DNA from 4 places in the Shewanella sp. ECSMB14101 genome. Region 3 is predicted to be linked to each of the others. Evidence: predicted binding sites of a transcription regulator. Region 3 holds the regulator's gene; each other region holds the start of a gene.

Region 1 (4,857 bases), on a different contig from region 3:
CAGCGCTGCAGTGGTTTGATACATGAAATCATCCTGAATTAGATTATTTTCGCGGTGAAGGCTCGAGCTCCACCGACAGCTCTAGTTAGCCAAGCATTATAAGCAGTCTATTAGTGAACAACCAGAGGTTTAACTGAGGATAACTAAAGAAACCCTAAAAAGCGTGCGTTTGCCCCAAGGGCATAGCTAAAAAAGGTCTAGTCATTAAGAGCGAATTATAGGTCGGGTTCGACCTCTAACGCATAGGCCACCTGGTCAAAGGCGAAACCTTGGGAAAGTAGATAACGAACGCGTTTAGCGCGCTCTTTTTGATCTTCTATCGGGCCGCTGGCAGCATATTTCTTGGCCGCTTTCTGTTTCGCCAACTCGAACCAGTCGCAGTCACTTGCATTAAGCGTATCTTGAATAATCTCTTTAGCCAGCCCCTTCTGCGCCATCGATTGGCGTATCTTGTTCTGACCATGGCCCTTAGCAATATGAGAACGTAATAGTAATGCAGCAAATCTGGCGTCATCCAGATACCCCTGACTTTCGCACTGGGTCAAAACCGCCTCTATCTCACTATCGATAAAGCCTTTTTGCGCTAACTTACTCTTAATCTGGTAGCGAGAATAATCGCGGCGGGCCAAAAGACCCACCGCAACTTGCATTGCCGACATGCTCATAAGGAAACGTGTAGCTTATGACTAAGGCTTAAAATACTTCGCCAGTTTCCAGGTCGATATTTTCATCGCCCGTCGCCGATTTTGCGACCACTTCACCACCGCCAAGTAACATGGCACGCAGCGCATGATCGATCTCTGCGGCCACCTCTGGGTTTTCAACCAGATACTTACCTGCGTTGGCACGGCCTTGACCAATCTTGTCACCTTTGTAGCTATACCAAGCACCTGACTTCTCAATCAGCTTATGGGTAACCCCCAGATCCACCAGCTCGCCAGTACGGTTAATGCCTTCACCATATAGAATCTGGAACTCAGCCTGTTTAAATGGCGCAGCAATCTTGTTCTTAACCACTTTCACCCGGGTTTCGTTACCTATGACTTCTTCACGATCTTTGATGGCGCCGGTACGACGGATATCCAGACGAACAGATGCGTAGAACTTAAGTGCATTACCACCCGTAGTCGTTTCTGGGTTACCAAACATTACACCAATCTTCATACGAATTTGGTTAATGAAGATCAGCAAGGTATTCGATTGCTTGAGGTTACCCGCGAGCTTACGCATCGCCTGACTCATCATACGCGCCGCAAGACCCATGTGAGAATCACCAATTTCACCTTCAATCTCAGCCTTAGGCGTCAGAGCCGCTACCGAGTCAACGATGATCACATCAACCGCACCAGAGCGAGTCAGGGCGTCACAGATCTCAAGGGCCTGCTCACCGGTATCAGGCTGTGAACACAAGAGGTTATCAATATCTACACCGAGTTTCTGAGCATAGATAGGATCCAGTGCATGCTCGGCGTCGATAAAGGCACAAACCTTACCCTCGCGCTGTGCCGCAGCAATCACTTCCAGTGTCAGTGTCGTTTTACCAGAAGATTCAGGGCCATAGATCTCAACGATACGACCAAGAGGCAAACCGCCGGCACCCAATGCAACGTCCAGCGACAGAGAACCTGTTGAAATGGTTTCAACATCCATAGAGCGGTTTTCACCTAACTTCATGATGGAACCTTTACCGAACTGCTTTTCAATCTGGCCAAGGACCGCGCTCAGGGCTTTCTCTTTATTCGCATCAATCTTCATTCTGCTTTCCTCTCAATCACAGACGCTGCGCTGTGGGGTATCCGTTATGGTTAAGCCTGGGAAACGGCAACTGCATCGTTTTAGGCTATCTGAATATGCAACCTAGTATACTGTACAATCATACAGTATCAAGTACTGTATGCGATTATTTTTGCCTAAATCGGTTTAGGCCCGCTAGAGACATTACTGGTTTATTCGCGCTAAATTTACCCAAACGAGCGGGATAAATGCGCAACCAGTCTAAATTTATTGTTAGTATTGACGCCATTCATTCTGTAATAATCTGCACGCTATTACAGACTCTTTTCGTAGCAGGAAACCTTGGTTAATTCATGAACGCCGTCGATACTCAACACCTTGAAAAGCACACCCCTATGATGCGTCAATACCTGACGTTGAAAGCCGAAACGCCTGATATGCTGCTTTTTTATCGTATGGGAGATTTTTACGAGCTATTTTATGACGATGCAAAGCGTGCATCTGAGCTGTTAGGGATCTCCCTCACAGCCCGGGGCAAGAGCGGCGGCGATCCCATCCCTATGGCGGGCATTCCCTACCACGCAGTGGAGGGCTATCTGGCTAAGCTGGTGCAATTAAGAGTCTCTGTGGCTATCTGCGAACAGATAGGCGATCCGGCAACCACCAAGGGGCCGGTGGAGCGAAAAATTGTTCGCATCGTCACTCCCGGCACTTTGACCGATGAAGCCCTACTTCAGGAACGGCAAGATAACCTGTTAGCGGCCGTTTACCACGGGAAAGTGGGCTTTGGCTACGCGACGCTAGACCTCTCCTCGGGTAGATTCGTCGTGACAGAACTCGCTAGTCGCGAGGCACTGGAAGCGGAGTTGCAGCGTACTAATCCCGCCGAGCTCCTCTATAGCGAAGATTTTAACGAACTGAGCCTGATTAACTCCCTGTCCGGCAAACGCCGCCGTCCAGAGTGGGAGTTCGATTATGACACCAGCTACAAGTTACTGCTCGAACAGTTCGGTACCAAAGATCTGTACGGTTTTGGCCTGGGAGAAGTGCGCCTGTCGCTGCAGGCGGCGGGCTGCCTTATCCAATATGTCAAAGATACCCAGCGCACCGCCCTGCCCCATATCAATGCGATCACCCGTTTTAACCAGTGTGACAGCATAGTACTCGACGCCGCGACTCGTAAGAATCTCGAGCTTACTCGTAACCTTCAAGGGGGCAGTGAAAACACACTCGCTTCGGTACTTGATAACACGGCGACACCTATGGGAAGTCGCATGTTACAAAGGTGGATCCATGAACCACTGCGTAATCACAACATCATCAATGCCCGCCACGATGCTATCGACGAGCTGTTAAACAATGGCTTTCATGAGCCGCTACACGAACAGTTAAAAGCTCTTGGCGACATTGAACGCATTACGGCACGTCTGGCAATACGCAGTGCTCGGCCAAGAGATTTCGCCCGTCTGCGCCAGGCATTAACCCTATTGCCTGACATTCAACAGACACTGAGCCAATGTCACAGCGCTCACCTAAGCACGCTATCGCAGTCAATGGGTGAGTTCCCACAGGAACATGCCCTGCTCAGCCGCGCTATCGTCGACAATCCCCCAATGCTGATCCGCGATGGCGGCGTGATCAAAGAGGGCTACCATGCCGAGCTGGATGAGTGGCGCAAACTCAGCCAAGGGGCGACCGATTACCTTGCCGAACTCGAAGCCCGTGAGAAAGCCGCCACCGGCGCCTCCACCTTAAAAGTGGGCTATAACCGGGTGCACGGTTACTATATCGAGGTGAGTCGGCGCGAGTCAGATCTCGTCCCCATGAGTTATCAACGCAGACAAACTCTTAAAAATACCGAGCGTTATATCGTTGCCGAGCTTAAAGAGCATGAAGAAAAAGTGCTCTCCAGCCAAGGTAAGGCGCTGGCGCTCGAGAAACAGCTGTGGGAAGAACTGTTCGACCTGCTGATGCCTCGCCTGCATGAGTTGCAAGAGTTTGCTCGGGCGGCGGCAGAACTGGATGTGATCACTAACTTTGCCGAGCGCGCAGAGCAGCTTGACTATCACAGGCCCGAACTGACGGCCCAGAGCGGCATTCATATCGAGGCAGGGAGGCACCCTGTGGTCGAGCGCGTCAGTCAAAGCCCGTTTATCGCTAACCCAGTGTCACTTAATCCCGCAAGACGCATGCTAATTGTCACAGGCCCCAACATGGGTGGTAAATCAACCTATATGCGCCAGGTCGCCCTGATCACCTTAATGGCGCACATCGGCAGCTTTGTGCCGGCACAAAAGGCCGCGATAGGGCCGGTCGATCGCATCTTTACCCGTATTGGCGCTGCAGACGATCTCGCCTCGGGGCGCTCAACCTTCATGGTGGAGATGACTGAAACCGCCAACATACTCCACAATGCCACGCCAGAAAGCTTAGTGCTCATGGATGAAATTGGCCGCGGCACCTCAACCTATGATGGCTTATCGCTCGCTTGGTCGGCTGCCGAGCATCTGGCGCAAAGCCTCAGGTCGATGACATTGTTCGCCACCCACTATTTCGAGCTAACTCAGCTACCCGAACAAATCGAGAATGTGGCCAACGTACATCTAGATGCCATAGAACATGACGATACCATCGCCTTTATGCATGCAGTACAAGAGGGAGCGGCAAGCAAAAGCTATGGCCTACAGGTCGCCGCGCTGGCTGGCGTGCCCGCCAAGGTCGTGCAAGCAGCCAAGCATAAGCTACATCACTTGGAAAGCCGAGACAGAGAAGAGGGATTGCCCGAGCTAAGACAAGCACAGCTAAGCCTCGCCATGCCTGAATCTTCAAAAGCACTGGACAGATTAGACACTATCGACCCTGATAGTCTCACCCCCAGACAGGCGCTTGATCTCCTTTATGAGCTAAAACAACTTCGTTAAACAGCAAAAAGCGCACCTTAAGGTGCGCTTTTTTAAATAAGGTATGGGGTCGACTCTCAAAACAAAGAATATCTTCCTTGGGCTTCAAATTACCATAACACACTAGCATGGCTCTTCCAGGCTCAACACCTTTGAAGAGGCATCAACTTTGAACCACTAAGCCTACACCCCACTTGCTTTTGTTAAACTCGGAATATCGCTT
Region 2 (4,857 bases), on a different contig from region 3:
GAGCTTATCGCCTTAGGCGGCGGCATCAATGGGTTTATTACTAAGCTCAGGTTATTGATCAGTGAGCTGAAAGATTTGGCATCGCGCTCACAGGCCGAAAGTCAGGTGGCGGCAGATATTGCTCAGCAGACCCATGACAGTGTTAATCGTCAATACAGTGATATCGAGAGCGTGGTAACCGCAGTGAATCAGATGAGTGCCACCGCGCTTGAGGTGGCTAAGGCATCTGAGCAGACGGCCTCGGAAACAGAGGCGATGAGCCTTAATGTCAAAGCCGGCGAAGACAGCCTGAGTCAGGCCATGGGGTATGTGACCCAAATGTCCCAAGAATCGCTGTTGGCTAAGGAGGCCGTAGGTAAGGTGGCGGAAAGCAGCACCAATATCAGCAAGATCCTTGAGGTGATTAGCGCCATTGCCGAGCAGACTAACCTGCTGGCCCTCAATGCCGCCATCGAGGCGGCCCGCGCCGGAGAGCAAGGACGGGGTTTTGCCGTGGTGGCCGATGAGGTGCGGGCGCTAGCGTCTAAGACGCAGAGTTCGACCGATGAGATTAGTAAGTTAATCGAGTCATTGCAGCGAGAGGTCACCAGTGCCTCACAAATCATCGACCAAGGGGTAGATGGTGCACAACGCGCAGTGGCGCAAACCGAGTCGGCCTTGAGTTCACTCAACACTATCGTGAGTCAAATTCAGGAGGTCTCAGGTCAGGTGACGCATATTGCGACGGCTGCAGAGGAGCAGAGCGCGGTGACGGAGGAGGTTAATCGTAATATCACGGGTATTTCCGATTCCGCTTCTGAGCTGGCACGTCTGGCCGATGAGGCGCAGCAAAGCAGTGCCAGTCTGGCGGCTTTAGTTGAGCAGCAGCATCAGCAGCTGGGCAAGTTAAAAACCTAAGTTGATCCTCTAAGCTTTTAGGCTAGCTAGGCGTCTCTTATGAGGCGCCTTTTTAATTTGTATCGTTAGAATCATATCTCGTGAGTCGAAGAGTGCATTGGCTAGCCACTGCGAAATGATAAGGGAAGCAGCAGTCCCTGGCTGAACCATACCAGTAACCAAATGCTAAAGAGCAGGGTAAGCGCCGGGCGATGCACTCTGCTACGCCGAGCGATTGCCAGCAAGGTTACGGCGCAGCTTAGCAGAAGCAGCAGGCTAAATAGTGGCAGGGGAGCGGCATGCCAAGTCACTTGCGAGTATGGCATCAAAAGCAGGACCAATGCCGTCGCCATTAGCATAGCGTAGCTCAGCAAGCGGTCGGGTCGGTAGGGGGTCTTGAGTCGTGTGTGCATATTAGCCTCCGTGAATTAACCTTAGGCTACTCTTTAATGAGAATAGTTCTCAACTAAATTTACACGTAAGCATCAGATTGGCTTCTTACATTTGCGCCGACGGCGCGAGTGGTTTAAAGTTACTGTTAATTTATACAGTAATTGGTGCCAACATGATCCTTTACATAGCAGAGAAACCCAGCTTAGGTCGGGCGATCGCCGATGTGTTACCTAAGCCCCTCAAGAAGGGGGAGGGATATATCACCGCGGCCAATGGCGACACAGTTTCCTGGTGCATCGGCCACCTGTTAGAGCAGGCCGAGCCCGATAGTTATGATCCTGCCTTTAAGTCCTGGTCGTTCGAGCACCTGCCTATTGTGCCACAGCAGTGGAAGATGACTCCCAAGAGCAAGACCCGGGGCCAGCTCAGTGTACTGCGAAAGCTTGTTAAGCAGGCGAGCCAATTGGTCAATGCCGGTGATCCTGATCGAGAAGGTCAATTGCTGGTGGATGAGGTGATCGCTTATCTGGGCGTAAAAGGGGATAAGCTCAATCAGACCCAGCGTCTGCTGGTAAGCGATCTCAACCCCCAGGCGGTGAAACGTGCCTTGGGGCAGCTTCGCAGCAACCGCGAGTTTATCCCTCTGTCGACCTCGGCCCTGGCGCGTTCCCGCGCCGATTGGCTCTATGGCATGAATATGACCCGCGCTTATACGTTACAGGGGCGAAAGGTGGGCTATCAGGGCGTGCTCTCTGTCGGCCGGGTGCAGACGCCGCTGCTCGGTTTAGTTGTGCGCCGTGATGAGGCGATTGAAAACTTTGTCAGTAAGCCTTTCTATGAGGTGCTCGCCAATCTCTATACTCAAGAACAGGCTCACTTTAAGGCCAAGTGGCAACCCAGTGAGGCCTGCCAGCCCTATATGGACGAAGAGGGACGGGTGTTGTCGCGGCGTCTTGCGGAAAATGTGGTGGGGCGGATAACCGAGCAGGCGGCAGTGGTGAGCAACCTAAAGGCAAAAGATAAACAGCAGGGGCAGCCGCTGCCCTATAATCTGTCGTCGCTGCAGATTGATGCGGCCAAGCGTTTTGGTATGAGTGCCAAGGCGGTGCTCGATACCTGTCAGTCTCTGTATGAGAAACATAAGCTGATCACCTATCCGCGCTCCGACAGCCGCTATCTGCCCAAGGAGCAATTGGCCTTAGCCCCTGGCGTGATAGGCGCCGTGCTCAAGGGCGCGGGCGAGCTTACGGCCCAGCGTGATGCGCCAGACCCTAAGATAGTCTCCAAGGCCTGGAATGATGCCAAGGTGGACGCTCACCACGCCATAGTACCGACCGAGAAGGTGGCTAACCTGAGCGCCCTAAGTCAGGCCGAGCGGCAAATCTATCTGCAACTGGCCCGCCAATACCTGGCGCAGTTTTATCCTGTCTATCGTTATCATGAGACCCAGGTCGAGGTGGAGATCGCCGGGGGGCATTTTCATACCAAGGCAAAACAAGAGATCGCCCTTGGCTGGAAGCAGCTGTTTCCCAAGCGTAGCGATGACAAAGCAGAGAGTGAAGGTGAAGAGGGGCTGGCGCAGTTACCACCGCTGCATAAGGGACAGGCGCTGCATTCGGGGCTGGGAGAGCTTATCGAGAAGCAGACCCAGCCACCTAAGGCTTTCACCGATGCGACTCTGCTCAGCGCCATGACGGGGATCAGCCGCTATGTCACTAATGCTGAGATCCGCAAGATCCTAAAAGAAACTGATGGCCTGGGTACAGAGGCGACTCGCGCTGGGATCATCGAGCTTCTGTTTAAGCGCGGCTTCTTGGCGCGTCAGGGGAAATCTATTGTCTCCACCGCGGTCGGTCGTGGACTCATCAACAGCCTGCCAGAGTCGGCAACAACGCCAGATATGACGGCGCTGTGGGAGAGTCACCTAGATGCCATCAGCCGTAAAGAGGCGAAATATTTAACCTTCATGGCGCCGCTTATTGAGTCGCTTAATGGACTTATCATGCAGGCGGGTGCCCAGCTGCCCAAGGCCTTACAAGGGGTCGAGGCGCCTAAGAGCCAGTTTAAGAAGCGCGGTTATGGAAATCGCCGTGGCAGCACAGCAGGTGGCAAAGGCAATACGAGCGGCAAGAATAGCGGCGCGGCTAAGGGAAGCGCTAAAACAGCCTCCAAGGGCAATGCTAGAGGAACGGCTAAACCGCGCTCATCTAAAGCAAGGGCCTAAGCAAAAGCCTGAGTGCATACCCATTAATGCAACTTTGCAACTCAGTACGGCCAAGGTTAATGAGTGCTCTGTTGTAGGGCACAAGCGCAGTCGGGGAGTTGCTTCATTAAGAGCAGGGGCTCGGAGGCCCCAAGAGTTGCTATCGTGGCAGATAATTGCTGTGAAAGCCTTTATCTGCAGGCGCGGTATTGGTTGCTGATGGGGTCATATTCAAAGCCTGATGCGGCCAACTTCTGCTCCAGTTGCTCTTTGGGAATATCTAACTGGTAAAAGAGTTCCTGTTTATCCTGGCAGTTCAGCCTGAGCTGCTCGTTAACTATTCCCACAAGTATATCGCCGCTTAGCTGAGTTAAGTGGTAATCCATCTTTGTCTCCTGCTTATCTTGGTATGCATCTGTTATAGGTTTAGCCCAGTTTTTAAGGGCTGACAACGGCGTGCACAGCTTATACTGATTGTTTTACTTATTTTAAATTACCTTCTTTTATTTTGGTAAATGGACTATTTTATCTCTGATTATCAACATAAGCTGACTAATTGAGGAGCGGGCGGTGGATAGAATTGATACTATGAAGGCCTTTACGGCAGTGGTGCAGGAGGGTTCCTTTACCAAGGCGGCCGACAGGCTTGGGCTCTCCTCTCAGTTGGTCAGTAAATATGTGTCTCAGCTTGAGGAGCATCTTAAGGTGCGCCTGCTTAATCGCACCACCCGACGGGTCAATGTGACCGAGGCGGGTAGGGCTTATTTCGAGCGCTGTCAGCAGGTGCTTATCGATATCGAAGAGATGGACAATGCCTTGACCAACCTTAGCGAGACGGCCTCGGGTTTGCTAAAGGTCAGCGCGCCCATGTCCTTTGGCATCCATCACCTGCCAAGCGCACTCGTGAAATTTCAGCAGCAACATCCTGATGTTAAGTTAGATATCACCCTGACCGACAAAAAGGTGGATCTGTTGGAAGATGGCGTCGATGTGGCGCTGCGCATCGGTCAGCTCTCAAACTCCTCGCTGATCGCCAAGAAGCTCACCCCGATCAAGCTAGTTGTCTGCGCCTCGCCAGCATATCTGGCCGAGCGTGGTGAGCCCAAGACCTCGGCGGATCTTGTCCATCACAACTATCTGCATTTTAGCTACTCAGATCTGGGCGCGGCTTTCGGTCGGTTTGGCGAGCATTTCTCTGCGCTCAAGATCCCAAGCGATTTTGCCTGTAATAATGGTGACATGCTGGTAGAGGCGGCTATTGCGGGCCGCGGCATAGTGGTGCAGCCCACTTTTCTCGTGAGTAAGGCATTCCGACGTGGTCAACTCAAGGCAATTTTGACCGACTACGCCCCTGAGCCCTTTGGCCTATACGCCGTCTATGTGCA
Region 3 (4,857 bases):
TGGATCAACCAAGCCCTTAGGGAAGCCAAGCTCATAGCTATGGGTTCCCGCCGCGTACTCGCGCCCTAAAAGGAGGTCTTTACCATGCACTGGCACCACCATGACGGCGCCACGGGCATTGCCTTTCATGCGCTCATACTGGCGCTCAACCTGATTCGAAAATTTTAAATGCACCTGCTCAATCTGAAATAGACGGCTTTGTGCAACAACTTCGGCATGTAGGATCTGCGGCTTTTTGTCCGGCATGAAACTTCCTGATAAAAATGGCGTTTGCTTAACCACTCAATCTTACTATGATGTGCCTAATCCACAACTCTCACCAAGGAATTTTTTTCACACCTTTATGTTTCCCTGGAATAAGATAGATACTGTGCTGCTCGATATGGACGGCACCCTGCTGGATCTGCATTTCGATAATCACTTCTGGCTCAGCCTGGTTCCTCAATCCTTGTGCCAAGAGAAACAGATCCCCTTAACTGAGGCGCAGCAACTGGTCGAAACCGCCTATGCCAAGGTATTTGGCACCTTAGAATGGTATTGTCTGGAATATTGGCAGCAAGAGCTTGGCCTAGATATTCTTGCCCTGCACCACACTCTGGTAGACAGAATCCAACTGCGCCAAGACAGCATGCCCTTTCTCTCGGCACTTGCCAGGCACAACAAGCAGCGTATCTTAGTCACCAACGCACACCCACAAAGCTTGTCATTAAAGCTCAAACATACCGAGCTGGCTTCCGGGTTAGATCATATGCTCTCAAGCCACCACACTGGTTACCCCAAAGAGCATCCCCAGTTTTGGCTTAGCCTATTTGAGCGCTTCTCCCTAGATCCAAGCCGTTGCCTGTTTATCGACGATAGCGAACCCATCTTGCAGGCTGCCAAAGCCGCAGGAGTTGGCTATCAACTCGGCATCAAGAATCCCGACAGCCAAAAGCCACACAAAACCTTTACCGATTTTCCCGCCATCGATGATTATCATCAGCTGTTGATCTCCCTTGAGAAAACGATTACCGGCTAAATATTCGTGGGGTTAACTCGCTAACCATTTGAGCTGATTGATAGAAAAACTGGTTAATACTTGCACTGTATAAAATACTGTATATACTGACAGGTACTGTATGGAAAGACAGGATTAATCATGAGACCCTTAACACCAAGACAAGCCGAGATTTTAGAGCTAATAAAACGCAATATTGCAGACACGGGCATGCCACCAACCCGTGCCGAAATTGCGCGCCGATTAGGCTTTAAGAGCGCGAATGCCGCCGAAGAGCACCTTAAGGCACTGGCCAAAAAAGGTTGCATCGAGATCATGCCGGGCACCTCTCGCGGCATTAAGCTGACTCAAGAGGAAGAGCCTGAAGATCTCGGTTTACCTCTGATTGGACAGGTAGCAGCCGGTGAGCCGATTCTGGCACAGGAACATGTTGAACAGCACTACCAGGTTGACCCGAGCATGTTTCGCCCAAGTGCCGACTTTCTGTTGCGTGTAAGAGGCGACAGTATGAAAGATATCGGCATCCTTGAGGGCGACCTGCTAGCGGTACATAAGGTCGAACAAGCAAGAAACGGACAGATAGTCGTTGCTCGCGTAGAGGATGATGTGACGGTCAAGCGCTTCGAGAAGCGTGGCAGCACAGTTTATCTACATGCAGAAAATGAAGAATACTCACCTATCGTTGTTGATCTGACGACTCAGAGCCTGAGCATAGAAGGTTTAGCCGTCGGCGTGATTCGTAATGGAGACTGGCAATGAATAATCTCATGGGTATGGCACCTCGTCATCCGGGGCTTTGGATCGATCTCGACAGTTCGCTTAAAAGCGGCAGCAAGAACACTATTTCAACGGTTTCCAGTTCGACTCAGGGCAAGCAAGAGTTACAGAGCCTTACACCTGAACTGGCGAGACTCAGCCAGCAAGGGCAATGGGTCGTTCTGATCAGCCCACCCAATATTGGCTATAAGCAGATGTTGGCCGACGGCGGCGTGCGGATGGATCGCATCTTGCTGGTCCACACTAAAGATGAAGTTGAAGCGCTTTGGGCTATGGAAAAGGCTCTCACAAGTGGTACATCCAGTGCCGTGATCAGCTGGACACAATCATTGGATGCACGGGACAATCGCCGCTTGCAGATCGTCGCGAAAAACACCCGCGCCTTAGGGGTGGTTATCGAAGATGCGAACAGTCACTTACCTGCCAACCCTTTTAGCCAAGAGGATCTTGGTACCAAGGCCACCAATCAGTTTACCTCTCTTCACTGATCATCCTTGCCAATTCTTTCCATACTAACGCCCCGAAAGGGGCGTTTTTGTATCTGTTTTATTTAGCAAAATAAAATAAAAGTGATCTTGATCAATATTTAAACAGCCATTAAGTTAGTAGTAGATATCAACGATTATTTGTTATGTCGAACAATTTGGTTGTCGGCTTGAGCGGCGAATAAATCTGTACCAGATCGCCCTAAGAGCTGAAATTCGTCTGATATATTCAGCCGTAAGTGCAAGCGTGGTTACCACCAGCAAAACAAAAGATTCACCACCGACGCACTTTGAAGTCATCGTTGCTTTTTTGGGAACTGAAGAGTTTGCATAGAGCCGAGACATACTGTGTGGCTCTTCTTTGTAGTTGCCTTCGCAATTGACAGAGGAGAAGTCTAGTGAAGCAAGTGTTGTGTTGTTTGCTGGCGTTGCTAATTACGCCCACCATACTCGCAGCCGATATGCCCCTTAACATGACATCAGGGGTCACAGAGATCAGTAATCAGGTGTTTAGCCTGCATATGACGATTCTCTATATCTGCTGTGCCATAGGCCTGGTCGTCTTTGGGGTGATGATCTATTCCATCATCAACCACAGACGCTCAAAGGGTGCCGTTGCGGCAAACTTTCATGAGAGCACCAAGGTTGAGATCGCCTGGACCATTGTCCCTTTCGTGATCTTAATCGTGATGGCCATCCCGGCAACCAAGACACTTATCGCCATGGAAGACCCCAGCAATGCGGACCTCACCATTAAGGTTACTGGCTCTCAATGGAAGTGGCATTACAGCTACTTTGATCATGACATTGCCTATTTCAGCCTATTGTCGACGCCAAGAGACCAAATAGAGGGCAAAGAAGCCAAAGGCGAGCACTACCTTCTTGAAGTCGACAAACCGTTAGTCCTTCCAGTTAACCGTAAAGTTCGTTTCTTGATGACTTCAGAGGATGTAATTCATTCTTGGTGGGTCCCCGCCTTTGCGGTGAAAAAAGACGCCAACCCCGGCTTTATCAACGAGGCCTGGACCCGCATCGACAAACCCGGCATCTATCGTGGCCAATGCGCCGAACTATGCGGAAAAGACCATGGATTTATGCCTATCGTGGTACAGGTTCTTTCCGAAGCCGACTTCGATAAATGGGTGGTCGATCAAAAAGCCCTGGCCAACGCCGCTGCGGCCGAAGCTCAGGCAGCCCTATCTAAAACTCTGTCGAAAGAAGAACTCATGAGCCGAGGTGAACAGGTCTATATGGCGCAATGTGCAGCCTGCCACCAGCCAAATGGTGCCGGCTTGCCAGGAGTCTTCCCGTCACTGATTGGCAGCCCAGCTATTAAAGGCCCAGTTGCCGAGCATATCGATGTGGTCTTAAATGGCAGAACAGGCACAGCGATGCAGGCGTTTGCGCAGCAGCTGACCGCTACCGATATTGCCGCTGTCGTCACCTTCGAGCGTAATGCTTGGGGTAATGATTCAGGCGACACGGTTCAAGCCGCCGATGTCAGCAATGTAAGCACGCCGTCCGGCAGTGAAGCGACAACACCAGCGGCCAGCGCCGATCAAGTGGCACCCGAGATGGCCACAGAAGAACCTAAAGCTGTTGTGTTAGATGATTTAACCATGGATGAACTGATGACCAAGGGGGAGCAAGTGTATCTGTCCCATTGTGCAGCCTGCCATCAGGCTAACGGAATGGGATTGCCCGGCGCCTTCCCTGCTATGAAAGGTAGCGCCATTGCCACGGGGCCTATGAGTGATCACCTAGAGATGGTGATAAAAGGGAAGCCAGGAACTGCCATGCAGGCATTTGGCCCCCTATTAACCCCGCAAGAACTAGCAGCCGTGATCACCTATGAGCGTAACGCCTGGGGAAACAATACGGGCGATGCGGTTCAGGCAACAGACGTTAACCAACACGGTCAATAGGGAGGCATTATGAATGCAATAACGCGTGAAGCAGAAATGGATGCCACTCATATTGGCGAACATTCAGATCACCACGAGGAGCATCCAACGGGCATAAAACGTTGGTTGTTTACCACTAACCACAAAGATATCGGCACTCTTTACCTCTGGTTCAGTTTCATCATGTTCTTGACCGGTGGCGCCATGGCGATGGTGATCCGTGCCGAACTGTTCCAACCGGGTTTGCAACTGGTGGAGCCTAACTTCTTCAACCAGATGACGACAGTTCACGGCCTTATCATGGTGTTCGGTGCTGTGATGCCAGCCTTTACCGGCCTGGCCAACTGGCTGATCCCTATGATGATAGGGGCGCCCGATATGGCGCTACCGCGCATGAACAACTGGAGCTTCTGGATCCTACCCTTTGCCTTTGCGATCCTCCTTAGCTCACTGTTTATGGAAGGGGGCGGCCCTAACTTCGGTTGGACCTTTTATGCTCCTCTATCGACGACCTACAGCCCGGACAGCACGGCGCTCTTTGTCTTCTCGGTTCACATCATGGGGATCAGCTCCATCATGGGTGCCATCAACGTGATCGTCACCATAGTTAATATGCGTGCCCCCGGCATGACCTGGATGAAACTGCCTCTGTTTGTCTGGACCTGGTTGATCACGGCCTTCCTGTTGATCGCAG
Region 4 (4,857 bases), on a different contig from region 3:
CCTTGGCAACTTCAGGCGACTATCGCAACTATTATGAGGAAGAGGGGCAGCGCTTTACCCATATCATTGACCCGCGTAATGGCTACCCCATAGACCACAAGCTGGCTTCGGTCACAGTGCTTGCCAAAGAGAGCATGATTGCTGACGGTTATGCTACGGCGATGATGGTGATGGGCACCGAGGCGTCGCTGGCACTGGCTGAGCGCGAAGGGCTGGCGATCATGTTGATTGAAAAGCAAGCGCAAGGTTTTAAGGTCTACTATAGTGATGCCTTTAAGCCTTTTGTGGGTTTGTGATAGAATAGGCCCCACTGGTGCGTCAGCTAGTCGTTTAGGGCTGGCTGAGCGCATTGTTGAATTAATAGGCATGTAAGTGGGTCAACCACTTATGTGTATCTGGAGTAAGTGATGAGCACTTTTTTAGCGGCTTTCGTGGTATTACTACTGTTTTTCGTTCTTATGTCTATCGGCTATCTGGTGAAGAAAAAGGCCGTGGCTGGTAGCTGTGGTGGCCTAGGGGCACTAGGCATAGATAAAGCCTGTGACTGTGATGACCCATGCGATAAGCGTAAGGCGAAGATGGCCGAAGAAGAGGCCCGCCGTGAAAAGCTGGCTAAAGATCGTATCATCTAGGTTAATAGACTCGTCCCGATTAAAGGTTCCATTTTGGAGCCTTTTTTATTGCTCTGAATTTGTCGACTCCCACTAATTTCTATCTATTTTTGAGTGCTTGAGCCTGACGTCGCTGGGGCAAGATGGCGCTTAACAGTCTGGATCTATTATCTTTAACCTCTTACTTTTTTATCGCTAATCAAAGCGCGAATAAGAATGATTATCTTTGATAACCAATTGAAACATAATGTTTATTTGTAATTGCCTTAAAATTGCTCTAGTCTTAAATATTGATTTAGATCAAGTTTATTAAGGAGATCAAATGAAGGGTCATCCGAATGTCATTCGTCAGTTAAATAAGATACTGACCTTTGAATTGACGGCAATCAATCAGTACTTCCTGCATGCGCGCATGTATAAAAATTGGGGTCTGGAAGAGCTCAATGAGAAGTGCTACAAGAAGTCGATTAAAGATATGAAGCACGCCGACAAGTTAATTGAGCGGGTGCTATTTCTCGAAGGCCTGCCTAATCTACAGCAGCTTGAAAAATTGCGTATCGGTGAGCATCCAGAGGAGATGTTGCAGTGTGACAAGACCATGCTTGAAGAGCAGCTGGTTGAGCTTCGCAGCGTCATAGACCTGTGCGAGACGGAGCAAGATTATGTCAGTCGTGAGATCCTCGAAGATCTGCTGGAAGATGAAGAGGAGTACCTTGACTGGATCGAGGCGCAGCAAGATCTCATTAAGATGACAGGCATTCAAAATTACCTGCAGTCACAGATAGAGTCGGAATAGGGAGTCAATATGAAAGGTAACCAAGAGGTGATCAACACACTGAACAAATTATTGACCGGCGAGCTGTCGGCAATGGATCAATATTTTGTTCATGGCCTGATGTATGACGACTGGGGACTGACCGAGCTGCATGAGCGTATCTCTCACGAGTCTGACGATGAGCGCGAACACGCCAAAAAGTTGGTCGAGCGCATTTTATTCCTCGAAGGTACACCCGATGTGGCCAGCCGTGAGGCACTCAACATAGGTAAAAACCCGCAGGAGATGCTGCAAAACGACCTTAACTATGAATATCAGGTCGCCAATAATCTGCGCGCCGCCATTGCGCTATGTGAAGAGAAGAAAGATTACGCCTCTCGGGAGTTGTTAGAGGTCTTGCTGGAAGAGACTGAGTCGGACCATATGTACTGGCTAGAGAAGCAGTTAGGCCTGATTGATAAGGTCGGCCTGCAGAATTATCTTCAGTCCAAAATGTAAGGCTTGAGATGTAAAATACCAGTCGCTGCATGATTGCCATGCGGCTGATTCAGATAAAGCCACCTTAAGGTGGCTTTTTACTGGGCGCAATTCAGTGCCAAGCTATCACCTTAGCGCAAAGCGATTGAATACTGTTTAAATGTACAGTATTCTTGGCGCTGGAGGTATTAAGGTGAAAAAGATTATTCATGTAGATATGGACTGCTTTTTTGCGGCGGTCGAGATGCGTGATTTTCCTGAGCTCAGGGGCAAGCCCATTGCCGTCGGTGGACGCAGCGATCGCCGCGGTGTGATCAGCACCTGTAACTATGAGGCGCGCAAGTTTGGTGTGCGCTCGGCCATGGCCTCCGCCTATGCCCTCAAGCTCTGCCCAGATCTTATCTTGGTGCCCGGCCGCATGTCTGTGTATAAGGAAGTCTCGGCGCAGATCCGAGAAGTGTTTGCCCGCTACACAGAGTTAATCGAGCCCCTCTCCCTGGATGAAGCCTATCTGGATGTCAGTGATTGCACTCAACATCAGGGCTCGGCCACCTTGATCGCCGAGGCAATACGCCAGGAGATCTTTGAGCAGACAGGACTCACCGCCTCAGCCGGTATCGCGCCGGTGAAGTTTCTGGCCAAGATTGCCTCAGATCTCAACAAGCCTAATGGCCAGTATGTGATCACCCCGCAGATGATCCCCGAGTTTGTGAAGACATTGCCACTGATCAAAATTCCCGGCGTCGGTAAGGTGACAGGCGCTAAGCTGGAGACCATGGGGCTGAAAACCTGCGCCGATGTGCAGGCTTGTAGTCGGCAGAGCCTGATGGAGCGCTTCGGTAAGTTTGGTGGTGTCTTGTATGACAGGGCGCAGGGGATAGACCCCCGCGGTATCTCGCCCCACAGAGAGCGTAAGTCTGTCGGCGTTGAGACCACGCTCGCCAAAGATATCTATAGCTACGAGCAGTGTCAGGCGGTGATGCCGCAGCTGATCCAGGAGCTATCCGGCCGTATTAGTCGCAGCGCCAAGTCGCGGCGTATTCACAAGCAGGTGGTTAAGCTCAAGTTTGATGACTTTAAACAGACCACCATAGAGCAGCGTAGCGACGAGGTGTCGGTGAAGTTGTTTTACGACCTGCTCAGCCAGGCTTTGGAGCGCCGCGCCGGGCAGGGCATTCGCTTGCTGGGAGTGTCGGTCGGACTCGAGAGTGCCGATGCTAGCCCTGGCCAGGAAGATGAAGTGCATGGGGCACAGATGGATCTCGGGTTTTAGCGTTAACCCTATTAACCTTTTTGACTCGTAGCTTGGACGGTTATTGCACCTGGTTAGATTTTTGAAGCTTTACCCTTCATGGCAATCTAACGCCTGCCCGGCGGGGGTTGTGCAGATACGCCTGTGACACGCTGTGCGCCATCTGATCTGCAGGGATGCTGGAGAGGCAAGTGAAGGTCATACCTTCGCTGTAATTAATAGCCTGCGGCTCGCTTTTGTGCAGATACATCTGCTACACGCCGTGAATACAGTGTAAACACATTTGTGACCTTCCGAGGCATGGATGCCGAGGCAGAGCTCACAAGGATGTGCTCGTAGCGTGTCACAAATGTGTTTGCACATGAGCCTGCCGCAGGCAATTCAAAACAATGAAGGTTAACGCTGGAGTTCGTTACGGTCAGAGCTATACCGTTGAATTCGGCACCAAAGAAGCAAAAAAGGCGTCTTGTTAGACGCCTTTTCTTATCAATGACCTTTTACGCTTTCTCTGGAATACGTTCCAGTACGGCGAGGAGTAGCTTCCAGTATTGGTCGACGGTTTCGATTAACACCATCTCATCAGGGCTGTGTGGGAAGCGGATGGTGGGGCCAATGGAAACCATATCCATCTCTGGGTAAGGTTTCTTGAACAGACCACACTCCAGACCCGCGTGGATCACCATGATGACAGGCTCTTTGTTGTAGATAGACTCGTAGGTGTCTTTCACAATCGCCATCACAGGAGAGCTACTGTCTGGCTTCCAGCCAGGGTAGGCGCCGCTGAATTCTACTTCGGCACCGGCCAGGTTGCTCAGTGCGGTGAGGTAGCCTTCAACTTCTTCGCGGCCTGAGTCGATTAGCGAGCGGATAAGGCAAAGTATGCTCACCGATTCGCCTTCTGTGGTGATCACACCAACGTTAAGCGAGGTCTCGGTGACCCCTTGGATCTCATCGCTCATGCGCATTACGCCATTAGGGCAGGCGTGTAGTAGATCGATCAGAGTCTGCTGTGTGGCTTCGCTCATTACCTGAGTGGCGGCTGGGATCTCACTGAGAGTCAGCAACATACCAGGGTCGGCGATGGCCAGTTCCTGACGTACCAGATCGGTATATTCCTGCATCAAGGCTTCGAGGCGTGGCAGGTTTTCGCTCGGCAGCATGAAGCTGACGCTGGCCTCACGAGGGATGGCGTTACGCAGTGAGCCGCCGCTAAAGTTGGTTAGCTCCAAGGCTAACTCGTCGGTATAGTTAAACAGGAAGCGCGCCAACAGCTTGTTGGCGTTGCCGCGGCCCAGGTGAATGTTCACCCCTGAGTGACCGCCTTTTAGCCCTGACAGGGTAAGGGTGTAGGTAGACAGACTCGGCTCAGCCGCCTGCCAAACCATAGGCACAGTGATCTGAGCATCGACGCCACCGGCGCAGCCCATGTAGATCTCGCCTTCTTGCTCAGAATCTGTGTTGATCAGGATCTCGGCGTCAAGGTAACCGGCTTCAAGGCCAAAAGCCCCTGTCATGCCTGCTTCTTCATCTATGGTCAGCAAGACTTCCAGTGGGCCGTGGGGGATATCGTCACTGCCAAGGATCGCTAATGCTGAGGCCATGCCGATGCCGTTATCTGAGCCCAGGGTGGTGCCTTTGGCCTTTACCCAGTCGCCGTCAACATAGGCTTCAATTGGATCTTTCTCAAAATCATGAACCTTGTCGGCATTTTTCTGCGGCACCATGTCGATATGTGCCTGCAG

What was found. Region 3 encodes LexA, which represses DNA repair genes until DNA is damaged. Its sites were predicted from a motif close to TACTGTATNNNNATACAGTA; they were not measured.
Region 1: recA (recombinase RecA) is a predicted target of LexA. The motif match lies at 1,864-1,883, and genes of this name have one in related genera.
Region 2: NY07_RS09865 (DNA topoisomerase III) is a predicted target of LexA. The motif match lies at 1,410-1,429, and genes of this name have one in related genera.
Region 4: dinB (DNA polymerase IV) is a predicted target of LexA. The motif match lies at 2,014-2,033, and genes of this name have one in related genera.

Annotation. Positions count from the first base shown of each region.
Region 1 covers NZ_JSFF01000005.1:130,532-135,388, forward strand. The annotation lists gene alaS (alanine--tRNA ligase) at 1-24, opposite strand, end outside; gene recX (recombination regulator RecX) at 216-665, opposite strand; gene recA (recombinase RecA) at 694-1,755, opposite strand; gene mutS (DNA mismatch repair protein MutS) at 2,088-4,655, shown strand; gene rpoS (RNA polymerase sigma factor RpoS) at 4,838-4,857, opposite strand, start outside.
Region 2 covers NZ_JSFF01000011.1:52,992-57,848, forward strand. The annotation lists gene NY07_RS09855 (methyl-accepting chemotaxis protein) at 1-897, shown strand, start outside; gene NY07_RS09860 (hypothetical protein) at 999-1,289, opposite strand; gene NY07_RS09865 (DNA topoisomerase III) at 1,442-3,493, shown strand; gene NY07_RS09870 (DUF4250 domain-containing protein) at 3,664-3,858, opposite strand; gene NY07_RS09875 (LysR family transcriptional regulator) at 4,043-4,857, shown strand, end outside.
Region 3 covers NZ_JSFF01000008.1:11,341-16,197, forward strand. The annotation lists gene nudE (ADP compounds hydrolase NudE) at 1-246, opposite strand, end outside; gene yrfG (GMP/IMP nucleotidase) at 344-1,018, shown strand; gene lexA (transcriptional repressor LexA) at 1,139-1,756, shown strand; gene NY07_RS08085 (cell division inhibitor SulA) at 1,753-2,262, shown strand; gene coxB (cytochrome c oxidase subunit II) at 2,658-4,184, shown strand; gene ctaD (cytochrome c oxidase subunit I) at 4,194-4,857, shown strand, end outside.
Region 4 covers NZ_JSFF01000001.1:73,390-78,246, forward strand. The annotation lists gene NY07_RS00425 (FAD:protein FMN transferase) at 1-296, shown strand, start outside; gene nqrM ((Na+)-NQR maturation NqrM) at 408-632, shown strand; gene bfr (bacterioferritin) at 934-1,407, shown strand; gene bfr (bacterioferritin) at 1,417-1,884, shown strand; gene dinB (DNA polymerase IV) at 2,057-3,136, shown strand; gene NY07_RS00450 (aminoacyl-histidine dipeptidase) at 3,613-4,857, opposite strand, start outside.